DNA from 2 places in the Staphylococcus durrellii genome. Region 1 is predicted to be linked to the other one. Evidence: predicted binding sites of a transcription regulator. Region 1 holds the regulator's gene; the other holds the start of a gene.
The links. The regulator LexA, encoded in region 1, represses DNA repair genes until DNA is damaged. The targets are predictions, from matches to a motif close to CGAACATATGTTCG.

Region 1 (8,394 bases):
TCAGTACTAGTAATATCTTCATAAAAATTATTGATAATTGTTTTATCATCAAGCTGTTCGATTGCTTCATACTTTTCTAAATAAGCATTTTCAAATTCGAAAGATATATTAGTGAGTGCCAATGTATTCGGATATATTTGTTTTAAATGCATCATCGGGTCTGTTACATGTGACATATTTTTAAGTTTGAAATGTAAATAATTATCTTTACTTTTAATATTTAGCTTTTCTTGAATAGCGTCTTCATAATTTCCTTCTACAATTTCCAACACACGTTTGGGTTCTAAAGGTACAAAAGTATCTTTGATATCTTCATTTTCTACTATCACTCTACGATATCCTTTAGGTTGTGATACTTCAGAAAAAGAATATTGCAACAAGGAACCGCTATAACTTATATAATCAGAGTCTATACTAAATGGATGATGTAGATGACCTAACATTACGTGTTTAAAGTCTTCAAATGACTTTCTATCAACTGATTCAACCGTTCCAATTGTCAGTGGTCTTTCGGAATCAGATCGTTTCCCCCCCTGCACGGTCATATGTCCTATTAATAAATTTCTAGCGTAATGATTCATATGTTGTGACATATGTTTCATACATAAATCAATTGCTTGTTGATGAGTTTCGATTTTATCTTGTTGGAAGAATTGTTGCACTTCACTAATCGTTGCAAAAGGTAATGTATAAAAATTAACATCCTTAATTGTTATAGGAGATGTCATATCATTCAATTGAGTACGGATATAAATATTAGATTTCTCAAACCATCTAGCACCATAATTTAATCGTTCTTTGCCGTCATGGTTCCCGCTTGTGATAATTAACGAAATGTTTAGCGACAAGTTCAAAGTGTCAATTGTGCGTTCTAGTAATTGAATAGCCTCTTTACTAGGATAGCTTGTATCATAAACATCGCCTGCTAATACAATTACGTCAGGTTGCTCTTCTTTCATTGCAGTTACAAATTGTTCTAATATATACGCTTGATCTTTAAGTAAAGATTTTCCGTTTAGCATGCGTCCTAAATGCCAATCTGCAGTATGTATAATTTTCATAATTTCACCTCATATAACAGAACGCACGTTCCGTGTTTTATTCAATATTTTATCACATTGATTATAAAATGAAAAACGCCGCCTATCACGATTGACAGACGGTTTAATGCTTAATTTAGTAATTCACTTTTTACTTTTTTATATTTATAAAGCATTGCAAGTCTCCATGGCACTATCATACAAAATGCAAGCAAGAAAAACATACCTGCTAATTCACCGGGATCGATTTTATTACTAATAAATATTTTTATTAATGTTCTTATTAATAATAATGAAATTAAAATTACCGGAAAGGCTTTTGAACGTTTCATAAATATTTCGCTACCTTTAACTTCAAATCTAGAAGTCCATATTAATACTGTTGAAAATAGTAAACCTAATATAAGACATTCAAGCATTTCCATGCCTGATAATCTAAAGTAAGGTACTACATACATTAATGCACCCGTAGCCATAAAAAATGGTGGTAAAATTATTTTCTTTTCATTAACAGGAAAGTTTTGAGCTTTCATTCTTACGATAATTACAACGACGCCCATCAGAAAGGCGAATAAAATCGAAAACACTAAATACGCCAACAATTACACCTTCTTTAATAGTCTACAGCTTATATTCACAAACGATATTATAACACTATATATATAAATGACCAGTAATTATAATTCAGATTAGCCTTTATAAAGTAATATACATAAAAATGTCATAATATTAAACCTTTCAAGCACATAAAAAATAAGCCTTTCACAAGGCTTATTTTTATATTTCTAAACTTTTACATTGTAGCTGTTGAATTCATGTTATTAAGTGTTTGTCTAAGATAATTCATGTCATGAGTTTGGATAGCTTTATTATATTCTTTAAACTCAACATCATTACTAAAATTGATGTGAGCACAAGATAATCGATCCAAAACTTCCTTGTCTTCCATATCAAAAGCATCTTTCATAAATTATTAGCCTCCTCTATGTTCTTGATTATATAACATATCGAAAAAGCATTCAAATAATTTTCTGAAAAATCAAACGATTTGATAATCATTAAAACAGCTTGGGTCTTGCAGTGACTATAGATCCAAGAAATTTAAATTTTTTATTAAATTTGGAAAATTGGCGTTACTTTTTCAATATTTAAATGTTACAAAACCAATTATTATAAGTATGCTATTTTAATTTATTAATAATTAATTCTCCATTAACAACTTCAATTTGCTCACTATCTGTTTCTACTGTAATAGGTAAAACCTTCGCTAATTTATCTGAAAATAACCATCGTCTTTCAGCTTTTGTTAGTAATAAATATGTAGAGTCATTATCTTTGAAAATAAAATTTAAACTATCCTCGTCGATATAATTTGATATATTACTATAATTATATTTTTTTAAAGTTTCCATTGATTGTTCTAGGTCATCAATGACTAACCCTATTTCACTAATACCTATTATTTCATCTATAGTAAAATGATTAGCTTGAGTTTTATTTCGATATTCATTTCTCGCCATAAATTCAACTATATTGTGTGCGGAATCATAAAAATACACTGACTTAGCATCAAAACCACTAAAATAGATTTCGTCTTGCCCTTTCTCTGTCAATAATTCAACACGTTGTTGTAGCCAGTCTTTAACTTCACTAAACATTTGCGGGGGGATATCAAATGCAAAATGATAATAAGGATTTGTAATCGTCTCACTATATTTGAATATTAATTCACTATAACCAACTAATATCGAGAAAAAATCTTCTTCGTCTTGGTTTAATGGTAAACCTAAATGATTAACATAAAAAGTTTGAATTTCTGCTAATTTATCTGTATAAATGATTATTTTATTTAATTTCATTTCCTATGCCTCCCACTACATTTTAGTGATATGTCTATTTACTTTAACATTTATTTGCCTTAAATTCTCGTATATATCATTCAATACAAAAAGACTGGCAATCACTCCTATGAGGATGTACCAGTCTATAAATGACATATTATTTAGATTTTTTCATATTACTGTCCATATTTTTATTCATCATTGTCATCATTTGATTAATTTTCTTTTGAGATGGTTTTTGACCCATTTGCATCATCATCATACGTAACATTTCTTCATTAATTGGTGGGTTCTTTTTAAAGTAATCCATCATATACTTTCTTGCAAGGAAGAAGCCACCTACTAAACCTATGATTAGTGCTATTACGATTAAAATAACTGCTAACCAAATTGCCATTGTTTCACCCACTTTCCTATCCTAATGCATTTTACTAAAATATATATTTTATTTCAAGGAAGTTTCGCCTTAAATATATTTAACCTTAAGTATTATATCAATTTTAATTTAGATTTGTAAACATACATTGGTTTAAGTATTAACATTTTACTATTAAAGAAAAAAGACATAAGAGCCATGCTCTTATGTCTTTAATAATTTTAATTATAAGAGATTAATTAAAATGTTTGAATTTGATTTAATACGTTTTCTTTAGTGAAACCATATTTTTCAACTACTAAGTCACCAGGAGCACTAGCGCCAAATGTATCGATACCGATTACTTTACCTTCAGTACCTACATATTTATGCCAACCTAGTGATGAAGCCATTTCGATAGCTACACGTTTAGTAATTGATGATGGGATTACTGATTCTTTATATTCATCTGATTGTTGATCAAATGCGTTCCAGTTAGGCATAGATACAACACGCACACCTTTACCTTGAGCATCTAAATCTTTAGCAGCATCAACTGCTAAATTGACTTCTGAACCAGTAGCTAATAATAAGAATTCTGCATCTTTTTCAGATTCATATACAACGTAAGCACCTTTACGTACGCCTTCTTCAACTACTTCTTTAGGTAAGTCTAAAGCTGTTAAGTTTTGACGAGTCAATACTAATGAAGTTGGTGTGTTTTCTGATTCTAACGCTACTTCCCAAGCAACACGAGTTTCATTACCATCAGCAGGACGAATAACATTCATATTAGGAATAGCACGTAATCCAGCTAATTGCTCAACTGGTTCATGTGTAGGACCATCTTCACCAACAGCTATTGAATCATGTGTAAAGATAAATGTAGAGTTAAGTCCCATGATTGCTGATAATCTTAATGCTGGTTTTAGGTAGTCGCTAAATACAAAGAATGTTGCACCGTATGGATGTAAACCACCGTGAGCAGCCATACCATTAACAGCAGCACCCATTGCAAATTCACGAACACCGAACCAAATGTTTTTACCTTCTGGAGTAGTAGCATTAAAGTCATTAGAATCTTTAACATTTGATTTGTTTGAACCAGCTAAATCGGCTGAACCGCCAAAGAACGAAGGAACAGTTTTGCTGATTGCTTGAATAACTTCTCCTGAATCAGCACGAGAAGCACCACTGTGTCCTGCTTCAAATTCAGGTAAAGCATCTTGATAATTTTCTGGTAATTTACCACTAATAGCTAATTTAAAATCTGAACCTAATTCAGGATATTTAGAAACATATTCTTCAACTAATTTATTCCATGCTTCTTCATTTTCATTAGCACGCTTCAACATATTTTCTGAGAAGATTTCATAAACCTCATCTGGCACGTTGAAACGTTGTTCTGGATCTAGACCGTAATTTTCAAGTGCAAGCTTTCTTTCATCTTCACCTAAAGGTGCGCCATGTACGCCATGAGTGCCTGCTTTATTCGGAGCACCAAAACCAATAACAGTTTTGACTTCAATCATAGTTGGAGCATCTTGAGTTTTAGCTTTTTCAATTGCTTTGTCAATAGCATTTAAATCATTGCCATCTTTAACTAAAATATGATGCCATCCATATGATTCAAAGCGTTTTTTAACGTCTTCAGAAAAAGCTTTATTTAAATCACCATCTAGTGAAATATCATTAGAATCATATAATACGATTAATTTATCTAATTTATTGTGACCAGCGAATGAAGCTGCTTCATGTGAAATTCCTTCCATTAAGTCACCATCAGATGCAATTACATAAGTGTAATGGTCTACAACTTTAGCATCTTCTTTATTGAATTTACCTGCTAAATGTTTTTCAGCTAAAGCTAAACCAACTGACATTGCTAAACCTTGCCCAAGTGGACCTGTAGTTACTTCAACGCCATCAGTGTGTCTAAATTCAGGGTGACCTGGTGTTTTAGAACCCCACTGTCTAAATTGTTTTAATTCTTCAAGTTCTAAGCTTCCTGAAACATGTAATAAACTGTAAAGTAAAGCAGAACCATGTCCCGCAGATAAAACAAAACGGTCTCTGTTAAAGTAATCTTTTGATTGGGGATTAAAATTCAAGTGGCGAGTCCATAAAGTATACGCCATTGGTGCCGCACCCATAGGTAAACCTGGATGCCCTGAGTTTGCTTGTTCAACAGCATCGATACTCAAAGCTCTAATAGTATCAACAGCTAATTGGTCTTTTTTATTAAACATCTAAACAACTTCCTTTCTTAAGTAGCATAACACAACTACTATTATAACTTATTTATCTATTAATTTAAAAAAATAAGATTAGTTTTTGTTATTATCTTGCTCATTTTTATCTTCGTTATCTTTTTCATCTAATATCTTTTTAACTTTATCAGGTGTTACATCATTACCTTCAGGGTCAATAACTCTTGTATTTTCAATTTGCTGTTTGAAACCTTTTCTAAATGACTGTAAATAGGCTTCTCTAAGCTTAGACTGTTCTTTTGCCTCAGTTTCAGTTAAACCTGATTCTTTTTTCTTTTTAGCTAATTCATTAATTCTATCAATATTAACTTCATTACTACTCATAGCAATACCTCCATGGTTATTTACTCAATACAAATAGTATCAAAAAAGTGAGCGAAACTAAATGTTTTCGCTCACTTCAACATATCTATTGATACAGTATTACTACCGAATAATCGCAAATGTTTGGTTCGGTGTATGTTCGTCATTTTCATTGGAATTCTCATTAGATTTCATGGTGTTTGCCATTGTTCCCTTTGAAAGATTTGTAATCTGATGGTCCGTCATTTCGTACGTTTGTTCTGATTTAGTATCAAAATCTGCAGATATTAAAAAAATCACACATAGTACCATAGTAGCTAAAAGGACGATTAAATAAGTTTTGTATTGTTTTATATATTGTTTAGTCATTATATTCACTCCCAGAACGTTTGTTTGTATTACTAATTTATCAGAACACGCGTTCTATGTCAATGCAAAAACGAACAAACGTTTGTAAACAAATATAACTCATGCTATAATTGAGACAAATTAATTTAGGGAGTGCCTATTATGAGAGAATTAACTAAACGTCAAACAGAAATTTTCGATTATATTAAGCAAATCGTTCAATCTAAAGGATATCCACCAAGTGTTCGTGAAATAGGAGAAGCTGTTGGTTTAGCATCTAGTTCTACGGTTCACGGTCATTTATCTAGACTAGAAGAAAAAGGTTACATTCGTCGTGACCCTACAAAACCACGCGCCATAGAAATTGTTTCTGAACTATTAAGTGAACCTGTAAATAATGAAGAAACAATTCACGTCCCAGTAATTGGTAAAGTTACAGCTGGTATACCTATTACTGCTGTTGAAAATGTCGAAGAATACTTTCCATTACCGGAACATTTCACTTCTACTCATAACAGCGATATTTTCATATTAAATGTTGTTGGGGATAGTATGATTGAAGCTGGAATTTTAGATGGGGATAAAGTAATCGTTAGGAGCCAAACTATTGCTGAGAACGGAGATATTATTGTAGCTATGACAGAAGAAAATGAAGCTACAGTAAAAAGATTTTATAAAGAAAAAACACGTTATAGACTTCAACCTGAAAATAGCACAATGGAACCTATATATTTAGAGCAAGTGACAGTTCTTGGTAAAGTTGTCGGTCTTTTTAGAGAAATGTAATTTACACTAGACACTCTCATAAAATTAAACGACTTGTGGTTAATACAATAAAAATAAGCGATTGAGTCTAAGACTCAATCGCTTATTTTTTCTCTAAAACGTCTTTAATTTTTTCTAATATATCGGCTTTTTTCTTTTGTTTTTTAGCCTTCATAAATATCTCATCCTTACACACTAAAGATACCCTGAAAACATTTTGTTAAACATTAATTTGTGTAATTTTCAGTCCAGTAAGGTTGTTTATTCGAATTAAATGATACACCTACTCCAAGTTTGTGATAACTTGTACGTAAAATGTTTTTTCTATGGCCTAGAGAGTTCATTAAGCCTTCATGAGCATATATGCTATCAACTTGCCCATAAGCTAAATTTTCACCAGCAGCATTAAAATTAATATTATCTGCCTTAAGTCTATCAAATGGCGAATTACCTTTTAAATCTGTATGGTCAAAATAATGATGTTGCGCCATATCGTCACTATGCTTACGTGCTGTATTAGATGCTTCATCACTATAAGATAGCGTTGATAGATTGTGTTGAACTCGTTCAGCATTAACAAGATCAAAATTTTGCAATTCAAAGCTTTTTTTCAATTCATCTGAAGGTGGTCCGTATTGTCCACGCAAGCGATTTTCCATTTGATTACTTACCAATAAGATTGATGTTAGATTATTTTTACTGTGTTTATCATAAAATGCAGTTGTATATATATTATGTTTATGGAAAGTATCGTATTCTTTATTATCAATTTCATAACGCACGTTATCTTTACGTTTTTCAGTTATTGGCTTACCTAAACGTTGACGCACTAATTCCTTAGGCGTGCCATATTTTATTTTCGATTGTGAAGAAATTACGTTTTGGTTAGTATATAAGCCATTAACTTTACTATCAATATAACTGACCATTATAAAATCTTGATAATCTTTCGTATAGTAACTATACCATTTTGTACCATATTCATTCGTTGTTATCCTTTGTGCTTTGCCTAATTTATTTTCAACCTGAGCTTTAGTCATATTCATTTGAACATTATTCAATGCAAATTCTTGTTTACTAGGTATCTTCAACTCTTTATTTGCGATATTATCATTGTTCGTCCAAGCATCTACTTTAGTTCTAGCTTGTTGTTGGACATGCATCATAAAATCAGGTTCTTTAATAGGTAAAACAATTATTAACCCTAGAAATATAATAATATAAAATAATAGTTTTCGGATGTTAAACACCTACTATAAGTTAGTCTCTATCACCGTTAAAAATAGAGTTACGTACAATTACATAATCTACTTTTCTTAATGAAGTTAAATCATTACCACCTGCATATGAAATTGAACTTTGTAAATCTTGTTGCATTTCTACTAAAGTATCTTTTAAAGACCCTTTATGTTCTACAAACATTTTTTTACCTTCGACGTTTTTGTGTTCACCTTTTTGGAATTCAGAAGCAC
Region 2 (8,394 bases), 470 kb from region 1:
CAGGGAGACGTCATACCTCTTTTGCTTCTTGTGACGTTATACCTGAATTTAATAATAATGAGATTGAAATTGAAATTAATCCAGACGATATTACAATTGATACGTTCAGAGCTTCAGGTGCCGGCGGTCAACACATTAATAAAACTGAATCCGCAATTCGTATTACCCACCACCCAACAGGTATTGTAGTAAATAACCAAAACGAACGTTCTCAAATTAAAAACCGTGAAGCAGCGTTGAAAATGTTAAAAGCTAAATTGTATCAACTAGAATTAGAAGAACAAGAAAAACAAATGGCTGAAATACGTGGTGAACAAAAAGAAATCGGTTGGGGCAGTCAAATTAGATCCTATGTCTTCCACCCATATTCTATGGTAAAAGATCATAGAACTAATGAAGAAACTGGAAAAGTTGATGCTGTAATGGATGGAGAGATCGGTCCATTTATGGAAGCTTATCTACGTAATCAAATGGCAAATGCCGAAAAATAATAATTAAGTAAACAATAATATGATTAAGTCGTACCAAGTTGCTAGTGATATGCCGTTGATAGGCATTTGCGTGTTAAGTAACGTTGGTGCGATTTTTTAGTTATAAGAGGAGTAGTTAATAAATTAAAGTTTTGAAATTGTATATATTTATATAATCATATGTAATTTTCAAGCAGATTTATTAATAAACAGAATTAATAGATTTTGAGAACGTTGATTTTATGCATGATTGCATCGTTTGTTAATGAAGCATTATTTTAATAAATAACGCTTTTATTACAGCTTGATAACAGAAGCACTAGTGCTTAATAATTATGCTATATTGAAATCACAAAATTGTTAAAAAAGGATTGAACATACATCATGAAAAAAACGATCACGAGTTCTATTTTTTCTTTATCATTAATTGGTTTACTAGGTCATTCAGCTTCTGCAAGCCAAAGTCATACAGTTTCAGGAGAAGAAACACAGATTAGTATATTAGCAGAAAAATATGCATCAACGACATCCGACATCATTAAATTAAATGCATTCGCACCAAATACAACATATGTAGTTGAAGGGACGACTATATTATTGCCTAATGAAGATATTGTAGAAGTTAAAACGGGCGATACATTATATAAAATTAGCACCAAATATAAAGTGTCTTTAGAAAGAATATATGAATTAAACCCAAATCTAACCGAAAGTATTCAAGAAGGACAACTTATCGCAATTACTGAAAAGGGATCAGCACATTTATCGCCATTTGATAATAACTCAAACGCAAATACTCAGCAGGAGCAGTTCAAGCCATCTACGGATGCAGCACAACAACAAACTTATCCAACTGTACAAACTTATCAATACACGTATAAATATAATAACAAACCTTCAAATCATTACTATATGAATACACATGCACCTAATTATGAATTAAATCATTCTAAATATACACAACAGCCTTCATCTATATCACAAAGGTATAATGTAACTGGTCATAATAATTACTATGACTGGGGCCAATGTACGTATTATGCATTTGATCGCCGCCAACAATTAGGTAAATCAATTGGCACTTTATGGGGAGATGCTAATAATTGGGCTTCTGCAGCTCAAAATCAAGGTTTCAAAGTGAATAATCAACCTTCTGTAGGTGCAGTATTTCAAACAACGGCTGGACCATTTGGCCATGTAGGTGTGGTCGAAAAGACGAATCAAGATGGTTCAATTGTCGTGTCCGAGATGAATTGGCAAGGCTTAGGTAAAAAATCTTATCGTACGATTACTAACACATCAGCGTATCAATATATTCACTAAATTATTAAAAGTTAGCGACTATAACTATGACACAACACGTATTACCACCAGTGGTTATTATTTATACCATTAAAAGGTAAGTATGATTGTAAACATTTTAGTTATGGTCGTTTTATTTTTGAAAATTACACCTAAACATTGCATAATTTAATTAAAGCAAACATGATAAATCGTCTTGTAATAATAATCACATTTGCTTCAATTAATAGAAACAAGTATAATCTTTATTTAAATATACGAGGAGGCATGTGTCATGGGTGTACATCAATATTTTAAACGTTTATCTGACTTAGAAACTTTAATAAGACTACCTGGGAAATTTAAATATTTTGAACATAACGTGGCTGCACATTCGTTCAAAGTAACGAAAATCGCACAATATTTGGGCACTGTTGAAGAGTATGGTGGTAGCACTGTAGATTGGAAAAGCTTATATGAAAAGGCACTAAACCATGACTTTGCTGAAATATTTACTGGGGATATCAAAACGCCCGTGAAATATGCAAGTGGAGAAATAAAAAAATTGTTCTCACAAGTAGAAGAAGAAATGGTAGAAACGTTTATAAGTGAAGAAATACCAGAACGTTTTCAAAATATTTATCGTGAAAGGCTTCAAGAGGGAAAAGACGATTCTTTAGAGGGCCAAATCTTATCAGTTGCCGATAAGATTGACTTATTGTATGAAACGTTAGGTGAAATACAAAAGCGTAACCCTGAACCATTGTTTTTTGAAATTTATGAAATGTCTTTAGAAACAATTATGCAATTTGACCACTTATATTCAGTGCAAGATTTTATTAAAAATATAATTCCTGAAATGTTACAAGAAAAATATATTCCAAAATCTGAGTTATATGATACAACAATGAATTTAATCAATAATAGAAATGAGTGAATAGTATGATATGGTACATACTTGCAGCATTTTTTCCATGCGTATTAGTCATTTTATTTAGTGTGCTAACTAGAAGTAAATGGGTAGGGACAATATTAACACTTATCTTAATAGGTGTATCTGTTCAAAAAGGATTCTTTCATGATGAATGGATAATCTTCATTGATGTAGTTTCTATTCTTGCAGGTTATATCATTATTGATACTTTAAAGTTTCATCAGAAAGACGATGATTATGATTAAATTACTTAATAAACAATAAAATTGATTGTTAAGTCTATATACATTTATACTATATACATTCTCAAACAAACATAGAGCACAACCTATGTTTGTTTTTTATTTGGGGAAATAATAATTTTAAAAACGAACAAATGTTTGTATAAAAAACACTAAATCTGTTAAAATAGTGTATAACTAATACAGAATTATGTAAAATAACATGTTATATACGAACAAGTTGAAATTTAAAAAAGACTTGTAGCGCGATAATAAATAGGAGGCATGTATCACTTATGGAACATTACTCATTTAAATTAGCTTCTGATTATAAACCTGAGGGTGATCAACCCCAAGCTATAGAGAAAATTGTAGATGGTATAAATGAAGGGAAAAGACATCAAACACTACTAGGAGCGACTGGTACAGGTAAAACGTTTACTATGAGTAACGTTATTAAAGAAGTTGGTAAACCAACACTAATTATCGCTCACAACAAAACATTAGCAGGACAATTATACAGTGAGTTTAAAGAGTTTTTTCCAGAAAATAGAGTAGAATATTTTGTTAGTTATTATGATTACTATCAACCAGAAGCATATGTGCCTTCCACAGATACCTTCATTGAAAAAGATGCTTCAATTAACGATGAGATAGACCAATTACGTCACTCTGCCACTAGTGCTTTATTTGAACGAGATGACGTCATTATTATTGCTAGTGTAAGTTGTATTTATGGTTTGGGTAATCCAGATGAATACCGGGACTTAGTTGTTAGTGTAAGAGTTGGAATGGAAATGGATAGGAGTGAATTATTACGTCAGTTAGTAGACGTACAATACATGCGTAACGATATTGATTTTCGACGCGGTACATTTAGAGTACGTGGTGATGTAGTGGAAATTTTCCCCGCTTCTCGTGAAGAGATGTGTATCCGTGTGGAGTTTTTCGGTGACGAAATAGATAGAATAAGAGAAGTAAATTATTTAACCGGCGAAGTGATACGTGAACGCGAACACTTTGCAATTTTCCCTGCCTCTCACTTCGTAACACGTGAAGAAAAAATGAAATCAGCTATCCAACGTATAGAAGATGAACTAGAAGAACGATTAGAAGAATTAAAATCCGAAAATAAATTATTAGAAGCACAAAGACTCGAACAACGTACAAACTATGATTTAGAGATGATGCGTGAAATGGGTTTTTGTTCTGGTATTGAAAACTATTCAGTCCATTTAACTTTAAGACCATTAGGTTCAACACCTTATACATTATTAGATTACTTTGGTGATGATTGGTTAATCATGGTCGATGAATCACACGTAACGTTACCACAAGTGCGAGGCATGTATAATGGTGACAGAGCACGTAAACAGGTGTTAGTAGATCACGGTTTTAGATTGCCAAGCGCCTTAGATAATAGACCATTAAAATTTGAGGAATTTGAAGAAAAAACCAATCAGCTTGTATATGTGTCTGCAACGCCAGGACCGTATGAAATTGAACACACAGACGAAATGGTAGAACAAATTATTCGTCCTACTGGCCTGCTCGATCCTAAAATCGAAGTACGCGCAACTGAAAACCAAATTGATGATCTATTAGGGGAAATTCAAGACCGCATAGATAAAAATGAACGTGTACTCGTTACCACATTAACGAAAAAAATGAGTGAAGATTTAACGACTTACTTAAAAGAAGCGGGAATCAAAGTCAATTATCTGCACTCCGAAATAAAAACACTAGAACGTATTGAAATTATTAGAGATTTACGTATGGGAACTTATGATGTTGTTGTCGGAATTAACTTATTAAGAGAGGGTATAGATATTCCAGAAGTTTCATTAGTAGTTATTTTAGACGCTGATAAAGAAGGATTTTTACGTTCAGAACGTTCTTTAGTACAAACGATCGGTCGTGCGGCACGTAACAGTGAAGGTGAAGTCATAATGTATGGTGACAAAATAACTGACTCTATGCGTTATGCTATCGATGAAACTGAGCGTCGTCGAGAAATACAAATGGCTTACAATGAAAAATATGATATAACACCTACGACAATAAATAAAAAAATTCATGATGTTATTAGCGCTACAGTTGAAAGTGATGACACTAATGAGCAAAAACAAAAAGAAGTACCTAAAAAAATGACTAAGAAAGAACGCGAAAAAACAATTCAAAATATAGAAAAAGAAATGAAGCAAGCAGCTAAAGACTTAGACTTTGAAAAAGCGACTGAACTTAGAGATATGTTATTTGAATTAAAAGCAGAAGGGTGACATTGATATATGAAAGAACCATCTATTGTAGTTAAAGGGGCGCGCGCCCATAATTTAAAAAGTGTTGATATAGAAATCCCTAAAAATAAATTGATTGTCATGACTGGTCTTTCTGGTTCAGGTAAATCTTCTCTTGCCTTTGATACGATATACGCGGAAGGACAAAGACGTTACGTTGAGTCGTTAAGTGCCTATGCACGTCAATTTTTAGGGCAAATGGATAAACCTGATGTCGATACGATTGAAGGTTTGTCACCTGCAATTTCAATAGACCAAAAAACAACAAGTAAAAATCCAAGATCAATTGTAGCGACAGTTACTGAAATATATGATTATATACGCTTATTATATGCGCGTGTAGGTAAAGCATATTGTCCGAACCACCATATTGAAATAGAGTCACAAACGGTACAGCAAATGACGGATAGAATATTGAATTTAGAAGAGCGCACTAAAATTCAACTACTTGCACCTGTAGTATCACATCGCAAGGGATCACACGAAAAATTAATCGACGACATTAGTAAAAAAGGATACGTTCGTGTACGTGTCGATGATGAAATTACAGATATTAACGAAGTACCAGAGCTTGATAAAAATAAAAATCATACTATTGAAGTTGTAGTAGATAGACTCGTTGTTAAAGAAGGTATTGAAACACGTTTAGCAGACTCTATAGAAACTGCTTTACGTTTAGCAGAGGGAAATTTAGTTGTCGATGTTATCGGTGACGAAGAATTAAAATTTTCGGAAAATCATGCATGTCCAATTTGTGGGTTTTCAATCGGTGAGTTAGAACCAAGAATGTTTAGTTTTAATAGTCCGTTTGGTGCATGTCCAACGTGTGATGGTCTAGGTCAAAAACTGACTGTTGATATGGACTTAGTTGTGCCTGACAAAAACTTAACGCTAAATGAAGGTGCGATCGTACCTTGGGAACCAACAAGTTCAGATTTTTATCCAACACTATTAAAACGCGTATGTGAAGTATATAAAATAAATATGGATAAACCATACAAAAAATTAACTGACAGACAAAAAGATATTATAATGCATGGTTCACAGGGTAAAGAAATAGAATTTACTTTTAAACAACGTAACGGTCAAACTAGAACACGTACGATGGAATTTGAAGGCGTAATTAATAATATCAATCGTCGTTACCATGATTCCCCATCAGAATATGTACGTGAAATGATGAGTAAATATATGACAGAATTACCTTGTGAAACTTGTCATGGACAACGTTTAAGTAGAGAGGCATTGTCTGTTTACGTATCAAAACTAAATATTGGTGAAGTAATTAATAAATCTATTAAAGAAGCACTTGATTACTATGAAAATATTGAACTATCTAATCAAGATAGAACAATAGCAAACCAAATATTAAAAGAAATTATTTCACGTTTGAAATTTTTATTTAATGTTGGTTTAGAGTATCTAACGTTAAATCGTTCATCAGGTACACTTTCAGGTGGAGAAGCACAACGTATTAGATTAGCGACTCAAATAGGTTCAAGACTGTCAGGTGTACTTTATGTTTTAGATGAGCCTTCTATCGGCTTACATCAACGAGATAATGATCGTCTTATCGAGACGCTAAAAGAAATGAGAGATTTAGGTAATACACTTATAGTAGTTGAACATGATGATGATACGATGCGTGCTGCGGATTATTTAGTCGATGTCGGACCAGGTGCTGGTGATCATGGTGGCGAAATTGTTGCTAGTGGTACACCAAAACAAGTTATGAAAAGTAAAGGTTCATTAACAGGTCAATATTTAAGTGGCAAAAAGAGAATAGATGTACCTGAACAAAGACGAGAAATTACTGATAGAAAAATAAGTGTTAAAGGTGCACGTAGCAATAATCTAAAAAATGTTGATGTTGATTTCCCATTATCAACGATGACAGTTGTTACAGGCGTTTCTGGTTCTGGTAAAAGTTCTCTTGTAAACCAAGTGTTGTATAAATCCCTAGCAAAAGAAATAAACAAATCTAAAGTGAAACCAGGGGATTGTGATGCGGTCGAAGGCATAGACCAATTGGAACGCATAATTGATATTGATCAATCACCAATAGGGCGTACACCTCGTTCTAACCCTGCAACTTATACAGGTGTTTTTGACGATATTAGAGATATATTCGCTCAAACTAATGAAGCAAAAGTAAGAGGTTACTCCAAAGGTAGATTTAGTTTTAACGTTAAAGGTGGACGCTGTGAAGCTTGTAAAGGTGATGGCATTATTAAAATAGAAATGCATTTTTTACCTGATGTTTATGTACCTTGTGAAGTATGTGATGGGTCACGCTATAATCGCGAAACGCTTGAAGTGACTTATAAAGGCAAAAATATTGCAGACATATTAAACATGACTGCTGAGGAAGCAACATACTTCTTCGAGAATGTACCTAAAATTCATCGCAAATTAAAAACGTTAGTCGATGTAGGATTAGGCTATGTGACACTGGGACAACCTGCTACAACTTTATCTGGCGGGGAAGCACAACGTGTTAAGCTAGCCTCAGAATTACACAAACGTTCAACTGGGAAGTCTATTTATATTTTGGATGAACCAACTACAGGGTTACATGTGGATGATATAGGACGCTTATTAAATGTATTAAATACATTAGTTGAAAATGGAGATACGGTCGTTATCATTGAACATAATTTAGACGTTATAAAGACGGCCGACCATATTATTGACTTAGGTCCGGAAGGCGGCGATGGTGGTGGTACGATTATCGCTACTGGTACACCTGAAGCAATTGCGCAAGTAGAATCTAGTTATACAGGTCAATATTTAAAACACGTATTAGAACGAGATAGCGTTCATAGTTAACTTAAATATGGATACATGAGTCTCTGAGACATAAGTGTCTTTGACTAAAACACAAACGTCAATTTCTATTGAAACAATGTAGAAGTTGACGTTTTCTTTGCTTTTATGAAATTTTGTAGCTCTTTGCGCTACAGACTTTCTTATGTTTAATGTCATTCAGAAACAGCCAAGTTCATTTTTGATTTTATTTATTTCTCGAGACGACGTTCGAGTAAAATTCTAAAAAACATCATCTTGTTAGGAAAGAGAGCCATATAATACGTAGTATGTTTATAAATGTGGCCTATAAATTATTTTTATCTTTGCAATCATGTATAGGGTGCTCTTTTAGTATTCATATCCCAGAGTCATTTAATTATAAA

Region 2: uvrB (excinuclease ABC subunit UvrB) is a predicted target of LexA. The motif match lies at 3,055-3,068, and genes of this name have one in related genera.

What each region holds. Positions count from the first base shown of each region.
Region 1 is NZ_JADIIO010000001.1:1,447,913-1,456,306, forward strand. It holds gene sbcD (exonuclease subunit SbcD) at 1-1,061, opposite strand, end outside; gene ISP02_RS07040 (CcdC family protein) at 1,172-1,639, opposite strand; gene ISP02_RS07045 (hypothetical protein) at 1,834-2,007, opposite strand; gene ISP02_RS07050 (hypothetical protein) at 2,222-2,899, opposite strand; gene ISP02_RS07055 (YneF family protein) at 3,039-3,278, opposite strand; gene tkt (transketolase) at 3,497-5,485, opposite strand; gene ISP02_RS07065 (DUF896 domain-containing protein) at 5,564-5,830, opposite strand; gene sosA (DNA damage-induced cell division inhibitor SosA) at 5,933-6,178, opposite strand; gene lexA (transcriptional repressor LexA) at 6,320-6,943, shown strand; gene ISP02_RS07080 (CAP domain-containing protein) at 7,150-8,172, opposite strand; gene guaC (GMP reductase) at 8,183-8,394, opposite strand, start outside.
Region 2 is NZ_JADIIO010000001.1:1,919,633-1,928,026, reverse strand. It holds one part of gene prfB (peptide chain release factor 2) at 1-491, shown strand, start outside; gene ISP02_RS09275 (CHAP domain-containing protein) at 855-1,793, shown strand; gene ISP02_RS09270 (YfbR-like 5'-deoxynucleotidase) at 2,047-2,688, shown strand; gene ISP02_RS09265 (CsbA family protein) at 2,694-2,930, shown strand; gene uvrB (excinuclease ABC subunit UvrB) at 3,203-5,185, shown strand; gene uvrA (excinuclease ABC subunit UvrA) at 5,195-8,032, shown strand.